4 regions of the Photobacterium sp. MCCC 1A19761 genome follow, and region 3 is predicted to be linked to each of the others. Evidence: predicted binding sites of a transcription regulator. Region 3 holds the regulator's gene; each other region holds the start of a gene.
What was found. The regulator CRP, encoded in region 3, controls carbon source genes, mostly activating them, when cyclic AMP is high. The targets are predictions, from matches to a motif close to TGTGANNNNNNTCACA.

Region 1: the regulator CRP is predicted to act here: its motif matches at 1,865-1,880, upstream of typA (translational GTPase TypA).
Region 2: the regulator CRP is predicted to act here: its motif matches at 1,735-1,750, upstream of dinG (ATP-dependent DNA helicase DinG).
Region 4: the regulator CRP is predicted to act here: its motif matches at 1,984-1,999, upstream of gltB (glutamate synthase large subunit).

Annotation. Positions count from the first base shown of each region.
Region 1 covers NZ_JAZGTF010000033.1:30,781-34,966, reverse strand. Annotated here, with positions in the region: gene glnA (glutamate--ammonia ligase) at 99-1,508, opposite strand; gene typA (translational GTPase TypA) at 1,983-3,812, shown strand; gene VV869_RS21080 (AAA family ATPase) at 3,941-4,186, shown strand, end outside.
Region 2 covers NZ_JAZGTF010000001.1:375,025-379,210, reverse strand. Annotated here, with positions in the region: gene dinG (ATP-dependent DNA helicase DinG) at 1-1,643, opposite strand, end outside; gene VV869_RS01655 (porin) at 2,181-3,152, shown strand; gene VV869_RS01650 (YccT family protein) at 3,249-3,890, shown strand; gene VV869_RS01645 (conjugal transfer protein TraR) at 3,979-4,186, opposite strand, start outside.
Region 3 covers NZ_JAZGTF010000009.1:224,119-228,304, forward strand. Annotated here, with positions in the region: gene astD (succinylglutamate-semialdehyde dehydrogenase) at 1-50, shown strand, start outside; gene VV869_RS11425 (DUF1338 domain-containing protein) at 97-891, shown strand; gene VV869_RS11430 (hypothetical protein) at 1,088-1,282, opposite strand; gene crp (cAMP-activated global transcriptional regulator CRP) at 1,637-2,269, opposite strand; gene VV869_RS11440 (OsmC family protein) at 2,543-2,947, shown strand; gene VV869_RS11445 (phosphoribulokinase) at 3,012-3,881, opposite strand; gene VV869_RS11450 (YheU family protein) at 3,990-4,186, opposite strand, start outside.
Region 4 covers NZ_JAZGTF010000017.1:44,537-48,722, reverse strand. Annotated here, with positions in the region: gene VV869_RS15880 (GGDEF domain-containing protein) at 1-578, opposite strand, end outside; gene VV869_RS15875 (TIGR01212 family radical SAM protein) at 640-1,572, opposite strand; gene gltB (glutamate synthase large subunit) at 2,207-4,186, shown strand, end outside.

The DNA.
Region 1 (4,186 bases), on a different contig from region 3:
ATGGGCAGGGTGGGGGATTTGGCCGAACCGGGCAAGTATAAAAAGGCCGGCTTGTGAAGCCGGCCTAAAAGTCATGCTGTGGTTACACTGCGTATTGCTTACACAGAGTAGTACATTTCGAATTCCAGTGGGTGCGTGGCCACGTTGATCTTCTGAACGTCCTGAGATTTCAGAGCGATGTAAGAATCGATGAAGTCATCAGAGAACACGCCGCCTGAAGTCAGGAACTCACGGTCTTCGTCCAGTGCTTTCAGTGCGACTTCAAGGGATTCTGCCACTTTTGGAATCTCTGCCGCTTCTTCAGCTGGCAGGTCGTACAGGTCTTTATCCATTGCTTCCCCTGGGTGGATCTTGTTCTTGATCCCGTCCAGACCCGCCATCAGCATGGCTGCAAACGCCAGGTATGGGTTAGCTGCTGGATCCGGGAAGCGAACTTCGATACGACGCGCTTTCGGGCTTGGGACCACAGGGATACGGATAGAAGCTGAACGGTTACGCGCTGAGTAAGCCAGCATCACTGGTGCTTCGTAATGAGGAACCAGACGCTTGTACGAGTTGGTTGATGGGTTCGTCAGTGCGTTCAGTGCACGTGCGTGCTTGATGATACCACCGATGTAGTACAGCGCCATTTCAGACAGACCGCCGTATTTGTCGCCCGCAAACAGGTTCTGGCCGTCTTTAGCCAGAGACTGGTGCACGTGCATGCCAGAACCGTTGTCACCAACCAGTGGCTTCGGCATGAAGGTTGCCGTTTTGCCGAAGGCGTGTGCGACGTTGTGAACAACGTATTTGTAGATCTGGATTTCGTCCGCTTTGGTGGTCAGGGTGTTGAAGCGCGTAGCGATCTCGTTCTGACCCGCAGTCGCGACTTCGTGGTGGTGTGCTTCAACCACCAGGCCCATTTCTTCCATGATCAGACACATGGCTGAACGGATGTCCTGAGAAGAGTCAACCGGTGCAACTGGGAAGTAACCGCCTTTCACACCAGGACGGTGACCTTTGTTACCACCTTCGATATCAGAACCTGTGTTCCATGCCGCTTCGATGTCGTCAATTTTGAAGAAAGAACCAGACATATCGGTTGAGAATTTCACGTCATCGAACAGGAAGAATTCTGGCTCCGGGCCAACCAGTACCGTGTCTGCAATGCCGGTTGAGCGCATGTAGTCTTCTGCACGCTTGGCAATCGAACGAGGGTCGCGATCGTAGCCTTGCATGGTTGCAGGCTCAAGGATGTCACAGCGGATGTTCAGGGTCGCATCTTCTGTGAATGGGTCTAATACCGCGCTAGAGGCATCCGGCATCATCACCATGTCGGATTCGTTAATGCCTTTCCAGCCAGCAACCGAAGAGCCATCGAACATCTTGCCTTCTTCGAAGAAGTCAGCATCAATTTGGTGGGCAGGAATAGAGATGTGTTGCTCTTTACCTTTGGTATCGGTAAAGCGTAGGTCAACAAACTTAACTTCGTTTTCCTGGATCAGCGCGAGTACGTTTTCAACTGACATCTTAAGTAACCTCCGGTGTTAGATTGGGCAACTGGCCGCAATAATAGATGGTGAACCTGAGTGTGTTCACTTGAAACTAGTATAGCGAGAACCGTGCCAACTTTTTAAAGCCCCAAAATCGCCCATTTAGCGTCATTCCGGGTCTCGAAAATCCATTTATTGCACCAATATGGTGATATTGCGCACCAGTATGGTGCAATTATGGATGTCTGGCACCTGTATGGTGCGCGCTTCTACTATTAGCCTACGGCGCAGGCTTGTCAATCGGATGACATCGGGATGACGGTGGTTTGTCCGGGAAATCAGTTGGTCAGCCGGAGGGAGTGACGTCGATGGTCCGGCCGAATCAAAATGCCGGTGATATAAATCACATAATAGGTGGGTTTTGACGTAAAATCTGTTAGATTATGAGCCGTTTTTTTAACCACGTGGCAACCTTCCGGTCGCTGCATGTTCTGAGTGAATGTAAAACACATGTCAAATCCACAGATCGATAACTTAAGAAATATCGCAATCATTGCGCACGTTGACCACGGTAAAACGACCCTGGTTGACAAACTGCTTCAGCAGTCTGGCACGTTAGAGTCTCGCGGCGAAGTTGAAGAACGCGTAATGGATTCCAACGACATCGAAAAAGAGCGTGGTATTACCATTCTGGCTAAGAACACAGCAATTAACTGGAACGACTACCGCATCAACATCGTTGATACTCCGGGACACGCCGACTTCGGTGGTGAGGTTGAGCGGATCATGTCGATGGTTGACTCAGTACTGCTGATCGTTGATGCCGTTGACGGCCCGATGCCACAGACGCGTTTCGTAACGCAGAAAGCATTTGCTCACGGCCTGAAGCCAATCGTGGTCATTAACAAGATTGACCGTCCGGGCGCCCGTCCTGACTGGGTGATGGATCAGGTGTTTGACCTGTTCGACAACCTGGGTGCGACCGACGAGCAGCTGGACTTCCAAGTGGTTTACGCTTCTGCGCTGAACGGCTGGGCGACGCTGGAAGAAGGCGAAACGGGCGAGAACATGGAACCGCTGTTCCAGGCGATCGTCGACAACGTTGCTGCGCCAAACGTCGATGTTGAGGGTGCGCTGCAAATGCAAATCTCTCAGCTGGACTACAGCTCTTATGTGGGCGTAATCGGTGTGGGCCGTGTGACCCGTGGTTCAGTGAAACCAAACCAGCAGGTCACGGTGGTTGGCGCTGACGGCAAAACCCGCAACGGTAAAGTGGGGACGGTTCTGGGTTACATGGGCCTTGAGCGTCATGACGTTGATCAGGCCGCTGCCGGCGATATCATCGCGATCACCGGTCTGGGCGAGCTGAAAATTTCTGACACCATTTGTGACGTGAACACGGTTGAAGCGCTGCCGGCACTGTCAGTTGACGAGCCGACTGTGACCATGACCTTCCAGGTCAACACCTCGCCGTTTGCCGGTAAAGAAGGCAAGTACGTGACGTCACGGAACATTCTTGAGCGTCTGCAAAAAGAGCTGGTTCACAACGTTGCTCTGCGCGTTGAAGAAACGGATGACCCGGACAAATTCCGCGTTTCTGGTCGTGGTGAGCTACACCTGTCGATCCTGATCGAAAATATGCGTCGTGAAGGCTTCGAGCTGGCGGTATCACGTCCTGAAGTCATCATCAAAGAAGAAAACGGCCAGCTGATGGAACCGTTTGAGACGGTGACCATCGACGTGCAAGAAGAGCACCAGGGCGGCATCATGGAGAAAATCGGCCTGCGTAAAGGTGAGCTGAAAGACATGTCTCCAGACGGTAAAGGCCGTGTGCGCATGGACTTCGTCATGCCATCACGTGGTCTGATCGGTTTCCAAACTGAGTTCATGACCCTGACTTCAGGTTCTGGTCTGATGTACCACACGTTTGATCACTACGGCCCACACAAAGGCGGTAACATCGGTCAACGTAACAACGGTGTTCTGATTGCAAACGCAGCAGGTAAAGCACTGACGAACGCCCTGTTCAACCTGCAGGAGCGCGGTCGTCTGTTCATCGGTCACGGTGTTGAAGTTTACGAAGGGATGGTGATCGGTATCCACAGCCGTGACAACGACCTGACTGTGAACGCCCTGAAAGGTAAACAGCTGACGAACGTACGTGCATCCGGTACTGATGATGCGCAGGTACTGACCACGCCAATCAAGTACACCCTTGAGCAAGCGCTGGAATTCATCGATGACGATGAACTGGTAGAAGTAACGCCGGAAAGCATCCGTATCCGTAAGAAACTGCTGACGGAAACGGATCGTAAGCGTGCGAGCCGTGGTGCTAAATAAAATCAGCGCACTGAAAGGGTAACCCTTTACAGAACGTTATGAAACTATCCCCTCATTGGTGCTACCATGAGGGGATAGTTGTATCTGGGCCCTGATCGGCGCGGTTCAATCAACAGAGCGTGAACGTTATGCAACCGATTATTATCACCGGGGGACCCGGTGCCGGAAAAACAGCGTTGCTGGAGGCCATTGCGCGCAAAGGCTATCTGGTTTTTCCGGAAGTTTCCCGTCAGCTGATCCGTGAACAGCAACAGTTGGCGCAGGGGATTTTACCCTGGACCGATTTGCCGGCCTTTGCGGCGCTGTGCCTGTCGGCCATGAGCGAGCACCGCCGGTTGGCGGCAGAAGGCACCATGCCGGCGTTTGTTGATCGG
Region 2 (4,186 bases), on a different contig from region 3:
AGGGGCTTGAGGGCTTCAGCGACCTGGTTCATTTGCCAGTAGGATGAGAACAGCACCAGACTGGCTTGTTCGCCTTCGAGGTATTCCGGCAGTGTGCGGATGAGTAAGTCGGTGAATTGTTGCGCCTGGGGCTCAAGCGGCATTGCCGGGATCACCAACCGGGCGTTGTTCTGGTAGTCAAACGGGGATGCCAGTGCCAGAAATCGTGTGGCATCTTTGTCGAAAATTCCGGCCTGGCGACAGAAGTAATCAAACTGGTTCAAGGCCCTCAGGGTGGCCGAGACCAGCACGGATCCGGCAGCCCGGCTCCAGAGCAGCTGGTCCAGCCGATGTCCGACTTCGAGCGGCGAGACTTCAACGATGTAATCGTCTTCCCGATCCGGGCTCTTTTCAATCCATCGGGCCAGCGGGGCACCCTTGTCTTTGTTGGGCTGTGCCATCAGGAGCCAGACCTTTTCCAGGTTTTCCAGCCGTTGCAGGTAAAACCCGGATTCCGCCAGGGCCTGATCGCCAAGACGCGGGCTGATTTCGTTTTCCTTGACTCGCTCTGCAATTAAGTCATGGATTTTGCCCAGAGATTTGGCGGCTTTTTTGCTGGCTTCTTTGCATCCCTTGGCTTCTTCTTCCAGCCAGGACGGCAACTCACCGTGTTCAAAGCGAAGGATCCCGTCCTTGTTGAACAGGGTCGGGTCAATCTGGGCTGAGATTTGCCGCAGTGCCGGGATCAAGTGGCTGATCGCCTCATTCAACGCACTCTGAAAACGGCCTGCCTTTTGGTAGTCTGCCATTTCAGCCAGTTTTCCGGTTGATTGGTTGAGTTTTTCCAACCAGTTGGCGGCCCCTTTTAAACTGGCGGCGGCGGAAGAAAAGTCGCGTGCGACCTGAGGCAGGTGATGGGCCTCGTCAATCAGGTAAATGGTTTGCTCCGGCTCAGGCAAAATAATCCCGCCGCCGAGTTCAATGTCAGCCATCAGCAAGGCGTGGTTGGCGATGATCACATCCGCTTTTTCCAGATGTTCGCGTGCTTTGCTGAACGGACAGCTGCGGTGTTTGGGCATCCCCGCGTTACAGCTGTGCTTGTCGGCGACGATTTGTTGCCAGACACGGTCGGGGACCGCGGTCGGCCAGCTGTCTTTGTCACCATCCCATTTCTGGCTTTCCAGTGCTTTTTGCATCCGTTTCAACAACTCGAGATCGGACTTTTTGGGTTTTTCTTCCCAGAGCGAGACTTGTTGATCTCCTCCCGTGACGCAGCTGGCTTCCAGTTTATGGGCACAGCAATAGCGCTGGCGTCCTTTGGCCAGGATAAAACTGAATTCCTTGGGAAAAATTTGGTTAAACAGGGGCAGGTCTTTGTGGATGAGCTGCTCCTGGAGCGCCACGGTTGCAGTGGAGATCAGGACTTTTTTGTTGTTGAACAGGGCAAACGGAATGCCGCCCAGTAGATACGAGAGTGATTTACCGATGCCGGTTCCGGCTTCGGCCACCAGCATCCGGTGTTTGGCATGGTATTCGCCAGCCAATGTTTTGGCGATTTCAGCAACCAGATAGTTCTGCGCGCGTCTGGGAATGAAGTTGTCCAGCTGGATCCCCAGGTTCTCATAGCATTGTTTGATATCACGTTTTATCTGGTTGTGTAACATATCTGAAACTTTGTAAAGGCAGGGAGTCGCATTATAGCACGAACATCTAATTGTGAGCGGCAGCGTGTTCTGGACATTAATTTGAACAAAATGCGATTTTGCTCACGAAAATAGATTGAACCTTGGCGGGCTATCCTGGGGTTTCCTTAATGAACAATGAATTAACTGTTTTGAATGGTGTTTTTTAGGTTTTTATTCTGTGTTTTGTTGTTTTTTTGCCTTTTTTTAGTGTTTTTACGTGTTGGTTCACATTGATGATAATTGCCATATCATGGTGTTGGGACGGTTTATGATAAAAAATGAACAGAAGGTCTCTTTTTAAGTTGTTGTTTTATTTGGTTATTGATTTTTTTTGAGGTGTTTTTTAGATTATTTGACACAGAGATAAAAGTTCTGTCAGGATGAGCTCACAAGTTACTGACCTGCGGTTCATTCCTTGCTTTATGTTGTAGGGGAATCAATGAGCCTCAGGTATATAAAGAAAAGGAATTCTGGAAACAGGAATTCCAGTCTAAATAAGAAAAGGCAGTGGATATCATGAAAAAGACACTTCTAGCACTATCAGTACTAGCAGCAGGTTCTGCGAACGCAGGCGTTAACCTATATGACCAGCAAGGCGTAATCGTTGACGTATCTGGCGCAGCGGAAGTTCAGTACTTCCAGGGTTATGCAAAAGACAGCGATTCAGCTTTCCGCCTGGATGACGGTGATCTGGCTTTCAACACCACAGTTCCTGTGACTGACAGCCTGAACGCTGTAGCAGCAATGGCTTACGAATACGAAGACGGCGACGTAACTAACGATGAGCTGTGGGTTGGTTTCCAAGGTGACTTCGGTACGCTGACTTTTGGTCGTCAGTACCTGATCGCGGATGATGCCGGCATCGGTAAAGACTACGAGTTGGGCGGTGACGGTCTGGATTTCGTTCTGGCGAATGGTGACCAAGCTGCAAAATATGTTTTCGACAACGGTCAGTTCTACGCAGGTGTTTCTGCACTGCTGACTGAAACTCAGAAAGCAGACGCTGTAACTGGTAAAGACGTTGACGAAGCTCAAGTAATCGACGGCCGTCTGGGTGCGCGTTTCGGTGACCTGGATGCACGTGTATACCTGTACTCTGGCTCTGACATTGCGTCTTCTGACATCTTCGGTACTGATTTCACTGGTGGTGTAATCGACGTTGAAGGTTACAACCTGGAAGTTGAATACACAATGGGTGCCATCGCTCTGGCTGGCTCTTTCGGTCAGGTTGAGTACAAAAACGTTGCAAACTCTGCAAACAAACTAGACGTAGACACTGCAGCGCTAGCTGGTTCTTACACTATGGATAAGACCACTTTCGCTCTGGGTTACACATTCCTAGACTTTGACAAGGACGATGTAAGCGCTGTTTACGCGAACGTAACTCAGCAACTGCACTCAAACGTGAAAGTATACGCTGAAATCGGTAGCTCTGACGCAGATGACTCTGAGTTCGGTTACCTGGCAGGTATGGAAGTACTGTTCTAAGGTGTCTTAACCTGAACACTGATAAAAGCCGCCTTTCAGGCGGCTTTTTGCTATTCTAGCGTTTTGGCATGATGACCATCAGGAGAAGGAAGAAAGATGAAGAAGTTGCTATGGGCGGCATTGCTGGGACTTCCGGCGTTCGGATTACAGGCGGCGACGTTATCGGTTGGCGAGAATATCGAATTGTTGGTTGTCGACGGCAATGCGGTCGAGAGTTCATTCTGGTCACCAACCCAAAGCGTTGAGCTGGCTCCGGGGAAACACCAGGTGGTGATCCGCTACGACGGTGAGTTGAAAAACGGCTCCAAAGCAGCGATGTTTACCACCCGTCCTTACATGTTTGAGCTGGAGGTGCCGAGCCAGGACGCCAGTATTGTGATTCCCAACTTAAAGACGCTCTCACAGGCTAAAGCACATTTTGAGCGTGGTCCTGAGTGGCAGCTAGCGCTGGCAGACGGATCGGTCAAGGATCTGAACTATGTTGAGCTGGAAGGCAACGGCTTTGGCTCGTTCAGCAACATGGAAGAGCTGGTTGCGGCGTATAACCGTATGCAGGGCATTACCTTTGAACAGGGTTATGCTGTTGATTTAGCCAAAGCGGCAGTTGAAGTGTCTGAGCAAGGGGAAGTGTCGATCACCGGTGATGCCCTGGCGCAGCTGAAACTTTGGTATAGCAAAGCTGACGCCAGAGAGAAAGCGGCATTTAAGGCATGGGCGGCCGAACAGGACGCGCTATAGTCGGTCAGACGTGCAGCTTCGTCCCGAAACGGATGTAAACGTCTGGTACGAACGCCTGGCCGAATAGCGGTAGTTATCACTGCGAAACTCATGAATCGTGGTGATAACGACTGTGGCTTCGACAACGGTGGCAGCGGGGCTGCGCCGGATCGGCGTCGAGCTCATGGAGCGTAATCGTCTCTTCACAATCGGTGCACAACCCGTACATGCCGAGCTTGATGGCACAAACGGCGGCATCGACGATCTCCATCCGTTCGGCCAGCGTATGCAGGTTGCCGAGGTATGAAGACGCCGCT
Region 3 (4,186 bases):
GCGAGCATACCGAATTGCCGGCACAACTGTCGCCGGGGATCACTCTGTAAGTCGCGCCGGCCGCGACACTGCGATTAGGTAAGGGGAACAAGCAACATGGAAAAGGTCGAACAATTGTTTAACGCGCTGTGGCAAGATTACACCCAGCGTTTGTGTCCATCAGCCGCGCAGGTTCATGACCTGCTTGAGGAAGATGAACCCCTGCTCAACGATCATATCGCGCTGCGGACATTTAACCTGCCGCAGGTCGGACTGGATCGTCTGGCGGCACCGTTTATTGCGATTGGCTATAAGCCGTGCGGCAAGTATCACTTCGAAGCGAAGAAGCTGTATGCCGAGCATTTCGAGCATCCGAATCCGGCGGCACCGAAGGTCTTTATCAGTGAGTTGTTGGTCGGGCAGTTCTCATCCCTGCTGCAGCAAACCGTTCGCGATCTGGTCAGCCAGGTGCCGGAGTCGGCTCTGAACGATCCGGCGTTCCTGTATGGTGGCCGGTTGTGGGACCTCGATTATGCTACTTACGAGCTGCTGTCGGCAGAAAGTGAGTATGCCGGCTGGGTTGCGGCCCATGGTTTCGGTGCCAACCACTTTACCGTGAGCATCAACCAGCTGGAGCAGTTCACCGAAGTACACGAGGTCAACCACCTGCTGCGCCATAACGGTTTTGCGATCAATGAGTCGGGCGGTGAAGTGAAAGGCAGCCCGGAAGTGTTGCTGGAGCAGTCATCGACCATGGCGGATCGGGTGGCGGTCAACTTCCTGGACGGCGTTCGGGAGATCCCGGGCGGGTTCTATGAGTTTGCCAAGCGTTATCCGACAGCGGACGGCGAGCTGTATCGCGGCTTCGTTGAAGCCTCGGCGGATAAGATTTTCGAAAGTACCAATCAGTGATCGCGCGCTGAGGAGCCGTGCCTCCGTGTTCGCTCATTGAGGCACTGCTGCTTCGTTGAATCCATCAACAGCCCGGGTAAGAGATTACCCGGGCTGTATTTTTATGTCCGTCAGATTGCTCAGCAAGCGTTTCGCCGATGTCGTTGCCACGGTTTTTGCAACGACTTTTGCAACGTTTTTTTGCAACGGTCTTGGGCTAATGCTGGCTGTCGAGCGGCGGCACCCAGGCGGTTTCCTGATCCTGGTGGCGGCTTTCGGGATCTAACGGGGGTTGCTGCGCCAGGTAGTGGCGCGGATCGCTAAAACCGGTCATTTCGATGGTGGCGGGCAGAGCTTGCAGCACCGTCGGTGGGGTGGTGCTGGTGTTGGGCGCAAAACGTTCGATATCCATATCGTTACAGTTCGTTGGTTGCTCGATTTTGTGTGAGTCCGTTGTCGGTTTTTTGTCCGTTGATTGCTCGGTGGTTCGTTGCCGAGAGGCCACCTGTCCGGGGGATGCCTTCGTATGGCATACCGATCCAGCAATATGCTCAATGTAGCATTAAATTGGCAGAGTGCAAGCCGGAGGGGCCGGCAGGGCGTACCGGTCACAGGATTGAAGAAAGCGCTGTAACTGAAAGCTCTATAATTGAAAAGCGCTGTAATGGAAAAAGCTCAGAAATGAAATCAGCTCCGAAATGGAACAAGGCCTGAAATGAAAAAAGCCGCACTGAGTGCGGCTTTTGAAATAGGATTGGGTCGGCGCTTAGCGGGTGCCGTAAACCACAATGGTTTTGCCGTGGGCAGAAATCAGGTTCTGCTCTTCCAGCATCTTCAGGATACGACCGACGGTTTCACGCGAACAACCGACGATTTGACCGATTTCCTGACGGGTGATCTTAATCTGCATGCCGTCCGGGTGGGTCATGGCATCTGGCTGCTTGGCCAGATTCAGCAGCGTCTGGGCAATACGACCGGTTACATCCAGGAAGGCCAGGTCGCCGACTTTCTGGCTGGTGACTTGCAGGCGGCTTGCCATTTGCGCAGAAAGACGCATCAGGATGTCCGGATTCACCTGGATCAGCTGACGGAATTTCTTGAATGAGATTTCAGCCACTTCACATGGGGTTTTAGCACGAACCCAGGCGGTACGCTCTTGGCCTTCTTCGAACAGGCCCAGCTCACCAATGAAGTCGCCCTGGTTGAGGTAAGACAGGATCATCTCCTTGCCTTCTTCATCCTTGATCAATACGGCAACAGAACCCTTGACGATGTAGTAGAGAGTTTCTGCTTTCTCGCCCGCATGGATCAAAGTGCTCTTTGATGGGTATTTATGAATGTGGCAATGCGAAAGAAACCACTCTAGCGTTGGATCTGTTTGAGGTTTACCTGGAACCATATTACTAACTTCCTCTGCGTTTGTTGCCCAGCAATGACATCCCTATAATTCGCGGCTGAGCATCACAATAACATTGTTCGCCGACTAGGATATGCCAGTCAGCCGCTGGGCTGCAAGCTCACGTGAATAATTAGTTGAGAGTTTATCTTTTTTCGCCGGGTTTTTCTTGATATTGATCTATCTGAAATTGGCATTTTGCCGTTCTAACTGTGCACATGATCACACAGTTGTGAGATAGTGTCTGAAACCCCTGTCAGTAGTAAGGAGTAAGCAATGCAATCACGGGTGAAATGGGTCGAAGAGATGACATTTTTGGGGCAGTCCAACTCCGGTCACAGCGTGGTGATGGACGGCAATGGCGGAGCGACAGCACCCAGCCCGATGGAGCTGGTCCTGATGGCTGCGGGCGGTTGCAGCTCGGTCGATGTGGTGGACGGGCTGAAATCCGCCGGCCAGCAGATCACCGGCTGTGAAGCGCAAATTACCTCGGTCCGCCGGGAGCAGGCGCCGCGCATTTTTACCACCGCCAACCTACACTTTGTCGTCACCGGCCATGATCTGGACGAAGCGCTGGTGGCCAAAACCGTGGCGGATTCGCTGGAGAAGTACTGCTCGGTGTGCCTGATGCTGGGTGAAGGGGTAGAGATGACCCACTCCTATGCCGTAGTGCCAGCGTAAGGATGTTCGCGTGTGACGAGAAGCCAGTCTTCTCGTCACGCTCTGATATGAGTCGGAAGCCGGTTTAGCCGAATTTGCCGGTTTCGATCAGCTGCTGGATCAGCGGCCCCATGATCAGTTCCATCGCGAAACTCATCTTGCCGCCCGGCACCACCAGGGTATTGTGGCGTGACATAAACGAGCCCTGGATCATCGCCAGCAGGTACGGGAAGTCGACATTTTTGATCCCACGAAAGCGGATCACCACAAAGCTTTCATCCAGACTCGGAATTGCCTTGGCGGTAAACGGGTTGGAGGTGTCAACTGTCGGCACGCGCTGGAAGTTGATATGGGTGCGTGAGAACTGCGGGGTGATGTAGTTAAGGTAGTCATCCATCGACCGGACCACGGAGTCCATCACGGCTTCGCGGGAATGACCCCGATCGCGGGTATCGCGGACAATTTTCTGAATCCACTCCAGGTTGACGATCGGTACCATGCCGATCAGCAGGTCGACATGCTGGGCGACATTGATATCGCCATCCACTACCCCGCCGTGCAGTCCTTCATAGAACAAGACATTGGTATTTTCCGGCAGATCCTGCCATGGGGTAAAAGTACCCGGCATTTGGTTGTAGGGCACGGCCTCATCGAAGGTGTGGAGGTAGCGGCGGAATTTACCGCTGCCGTCATCGCCGTACTGACGGAAAAAGTTTTCCAGTTGGGCAAAGTCATTGGCCTGAGGACCAAAGTAGCTGATATGCCGGCCCTGCTCTTTGGCCTTACGGATCTCGACGTCCATTTCCGGTCGGGTAAAGCGGTGGAAGCTGTCGCCTTCCAGCCAGGCCGCATTAATGCCCATCATGTTGAACATTTTGCGAAAGGCTTCGGAAGTGGTCGACGTACCGGCGCCCGAGGAGCCCGTAACAGCAATAATCGGATGTTTTGCAGACATGACAAACCCTGTCGTTAACAATAACGGAAAGAGTTATTAACAGGCGAGCAGGGGGCAGGTCAAGCCGGATTGCTAAATTTGCAGGTGAGTCACCGCCGCCGTGCGGTGTTATGCGTCCAGTTGGCGGCGAAGTTTGATATCGACCGTTTCATGTAATTCGGAGAACACAATGACGGCATCACCGCTTTGCAGCTGGCGGCGTACATGGCTGACTTTCTCGGCCATCGTGAGCTCGCTTTCACCGTAGTCGGTGCCTTCGCGCAGCACGAAATGTTCAATCAGGTTGGTCAGGGTGTCGGGGTCAA
Region 4 (4,186 bases), on a different contig from region 3:
GAGTTCAGCACCTGCTGGAAAATACGCTGCTCCTGTTCGAGCAAGGCAGACGATGCCGGTTGCTGGGGCGGTTGTGATAAGTACAGCAGCCAGGCCGCCTGCCATTTAAAGCGGATCGGCTGCCCGGTCACCGCGAGGGATAAGGTAAATCCGGGTTTGAGTTGCAGCGCCTCGGGGGCATTCTGGAAACCGTGACGGTACGGCAGCGGCCGGAGGAAATCGCACAGCATCTCGGCGCTGATATCATCCGGATAGAGATAACGGCTGCCCAGTTTACGAACCCCAATCAGCTCACAGCAGCGTTTGTTGGCATAGAGCAAAACGCCGTCTTTGCGCCGGATAATCGCCACCGCCAGCGGTAAATCGGTCAAAATGCGGTGTAACCGCCGGAACGACGCCGAATCCAGGTGCAGCAGCATCATCACCAGCAACCCGCAGCCAACCACCGCCCCGGTCACGATCAGGACCGACAGCAACACCGGATGAGCGACCCGGTCGGCTGTCTCGGCAGCCTGCCCGGCCACCGGGAACATGGAAAGAGCAGCCAACCCGGCCGGGCGACGAACAAAACGCAACATGCTTGATTTTTCTATCGTGGCGAAAAAATGAGTCGGTAATCTAACATATTTTGTACAGCTGCTATAGCGCTGACCGGGCAATAAATGGTTGGTCCAGCGCGCTGCCTTGTGCCCCGTCCCGGGTCAGCTGCCGACTGATTTCCGTCATCGCCAGCCAGCGATTCTCACACCAGTCCGGTGCCAGCAAGGTCGGTTTGCGGGCATTGGCCGACACCCGGTGATACACCACATTCGCCGGGGTATTGCGGATCATTGCACACGCAATGTCGACGTAGTCCGCCAGGCTGATCTCACTCATCCGGCCGGCTTGCCAGGCCTTGGCCATCGTGCTGCCGCTGACAATATGTAGCGGATGCAACTTGATGCCATCAACGCCGGCCGCCACCACCCGGCGCAATGTCTCCAGACACTCGGCCTCGCCTTCCCCCGGCAGCCCGACAATCAAATGGGTACAGACCTTCAGCCCCAGCGCCCGTGCCTGCTCGGCAACCCGGGCGTAGCAGGCAAAATCGTGACCACGATTGATGCGCTTCAGGGTGTGGTCGTGGGCCGTTTGCAGCCCCAGTTCAAGCCAAATTTCATAGCCCTGGCGCTGATACTCGGCCAAGAGCGCCAGTACAGCCGGCGGCACGCAGTCCGGCCGGGTCCCGACGCACAGGCCGACGATATCCGCCGCCGTTAGCGCCTCCTCATACATCGCTTTCAAGGCCTGCACTTCGGCATAGGTACTGGTATAGGCCTGAAAATACGCCAGGTAGCGATTCGCCCGGTGCACTTCCCCCGCCCGCGCCCTGAGCTGCTCACGGATCGGCAGGAACCTGGCCTGCTCATCGGCAAAGGACGCAACGTTACAAAAGGTACAGCCGCCCCGCCCAATCGTGCCGTCCCGGTTCGGACAACTGAATCCGCCGTGCAACGTCAGCTTATGGACCTTTTCCCCGTATCGGCGCTGTAAATCCTGCCCGAACGTATTGACGAGTTCATGCAGTTGCATGGCATTCCCCGAGTCATAAATGAGAGCCGCGCAGGTTAGCACCAAAAAACAGCCGGAAATTTGTGCCAAAACAATAAAAGCATCGCGCCAAAGCAATAAAAAGAACTACTGGCAGCATTTCACTGTAGCATTCAAAGGGCGTGTAATTAAAAAACAACAAAATGAAACCCTACTGCAACAAATTTACCGGCATAAATGACTGCTCCACTTGGGGGTTTTATCGGCAATATTCAAAATGAGAGGCATTATCGAATAAACAACCGATTACAATCGCTACCCATTCACCACCCCGGCAATTTTATGCAGACAGCCCTTCAATAATTGTTGGTAATTAATCAATCAAAAATGTAGGATAGTTACAGCTGTGCGCAATTTATGAACAATAAAAATGACGAAATCACCCTACTTTTTAGTGATTTCTGTCACATCACCAGTGCAGCCGTAGCACTTTTGCTAACCAGGACAGAGGTGCTACAGCATTAAGTTTGCTATTGATTTGAAACATCATCCCACAGCAAACACACATTGCCCGGGCAGGACAAGCCGTCCTTTTATCCCCAGCAATGTCACAACACAGATTAGGGATAACTCGGGCTTCTGGATTGAGGCCTGTTGAAACTGGAAGGAAGTATCTATGACAGATCAAGCGCAGAAGGCTCAGGGACTGTACGTGCCTGAACTCGAGCACGATGCCTGTGGTATCGGCTTTGTCGCCCATCTCAAAAACCGCAAATCCCATCAGATTGTCACCCAGGCGCTGGAGATGCTGGCCCGAATGGAACACCGGGGTGGCCAGGGATGTGATCCGTGCAGCGGTGACGGTGCCGGTATTTTGCTGCAAAAGCCCCATGAATTCCTGCTGGAGGAAACCGTCAAGCTCGGGATCCGCCTGCCGGCCTTTGACCAGTACGGGGTGGGTGTCGTCCTGTTTCCGAAAGACGAATACAAACGCCAGCAATGCCGCGATATTCTCGAGCGCAACGCCAAGCGCCTGGACCTGGAAATTATCGGCTACCGGGTGCTGCCGGTCGACAATTCCATGATCGGTGCCGATCCGCTCAGCACCGAACCGCAGTTCGAACACGTGTTTGTCACCGGTGGCCCCGGGCTAGAACCTGCAGCACTGGAGCGCAAGCTGTACGTGCTGCGAAACTACACCGTGCGGGTCTGCCTCGAAAGCATTGCCAACATCGGCGACGACTTCTACATCAACTCGCTGTCTTACAAGACGCTTGTCTACAAGGGTCAGCTCACTACCGAGCAAGTCCCGCAGTACTTCCTTGATCTGCAGAACCCGGCGATGGTGACGGCCCTGGCGCTGGTTCACTCCCGCTTTTCAACCAATACCTTCCCGAAATGGCGCCTGGCACAGCCTTTCCGTTACATCGCCCACAACGGTGAAATCAACACTGTGCGCGGCAACCTGAACTGGATGAAAGCCCGCGAGGCGATCCTCGAATCGGACCTGTTTACCCAGCAGGAAATCGACATGCTGCTGCCGATCTGTCAGGAAGGCAGTTCCGATTCCGCCAACTTTGACATGGCGCTGGAACTGCTGGTGCTCTCCGGCCGCAGCCTGCCACACGCACTGATGATGCTGATCCCGGAAGCGTGGCAGGAAAACAAAAATCTGGATCCCAAGCGCCGGGCGTTCTACCAGTACCACGCCAACCTGATGGAGCCATGGGACGGCCCGGCCTCGGTCTGCTTTACCGATGGTGTCCAGGTCGGCGCGACCCTGGATCGCAACGGCCTGCGCCCGTCACGCTATACCGTGACCAAAGACGACTTCCTGATCATGGCGTCCGAATCCGGCGTGGTGGAGATCGCGCCGGAGAACATCCAGTTCCGCGGTCGCCTGCAACCGGGCCGGATCTTCGTGGCCGACCTGGAGCAGGGCCGCATCATCTCTGATGAAGAAGTCAAAGACACCATTGCCTCCGCCCAGCCGTACGAGCAATGGGTGCAGGACAACCTGCTGAGCCTGAAATCGCTACCGGATGCTGACAACATGCATCATCAGCCGACGCCGGAGCGTCTGCTGCACCACCAGCAAGCCTTCGGGATCAGCTCGGAAGAAGTCAATGATATCCTCGTGCCGCTGGCCAAAACCGGCTATGAGCCGCTCAGCGCCATGGGGGCCGACTGGCCGCTGGCTGTGCTGTCGCACCAGTCGCAGCATCTGTCGAACTACTTCAAGCAACTGTTTGCCCAGGTCACCAACCCGCCGATCGACCCGATCCGTGAGCGGATGGTGATGTCGCTCAATACCTACCTCGGCAAAGATCAGAACCTGCTGAGCGAAACGCCGGAGCACTGCCAGAAAGTTGAGCTGGAATCACCGGTGCTGAGCAATGCCGAACTGGAAAAACTGCGCGCGATCGATAACGAGCACCTGCAGGCCAAGACGCTGGATATCGTGTTCCGCGCCAGCGGCGAGCCCGGTAAACTTGAACGTGCCCTGAAGCGGATTTGCCAGTATTCGGAAGATGCGGTGATCGACGGCTATTCGATCATCATCCTGACCGACCGCGCGGTGAATTCCAACCATGCGGCCATTCCGGCGATGCTGGCGGTCGGCGCGGTGCACCACCATCTGATCCGCAAAGGCCTG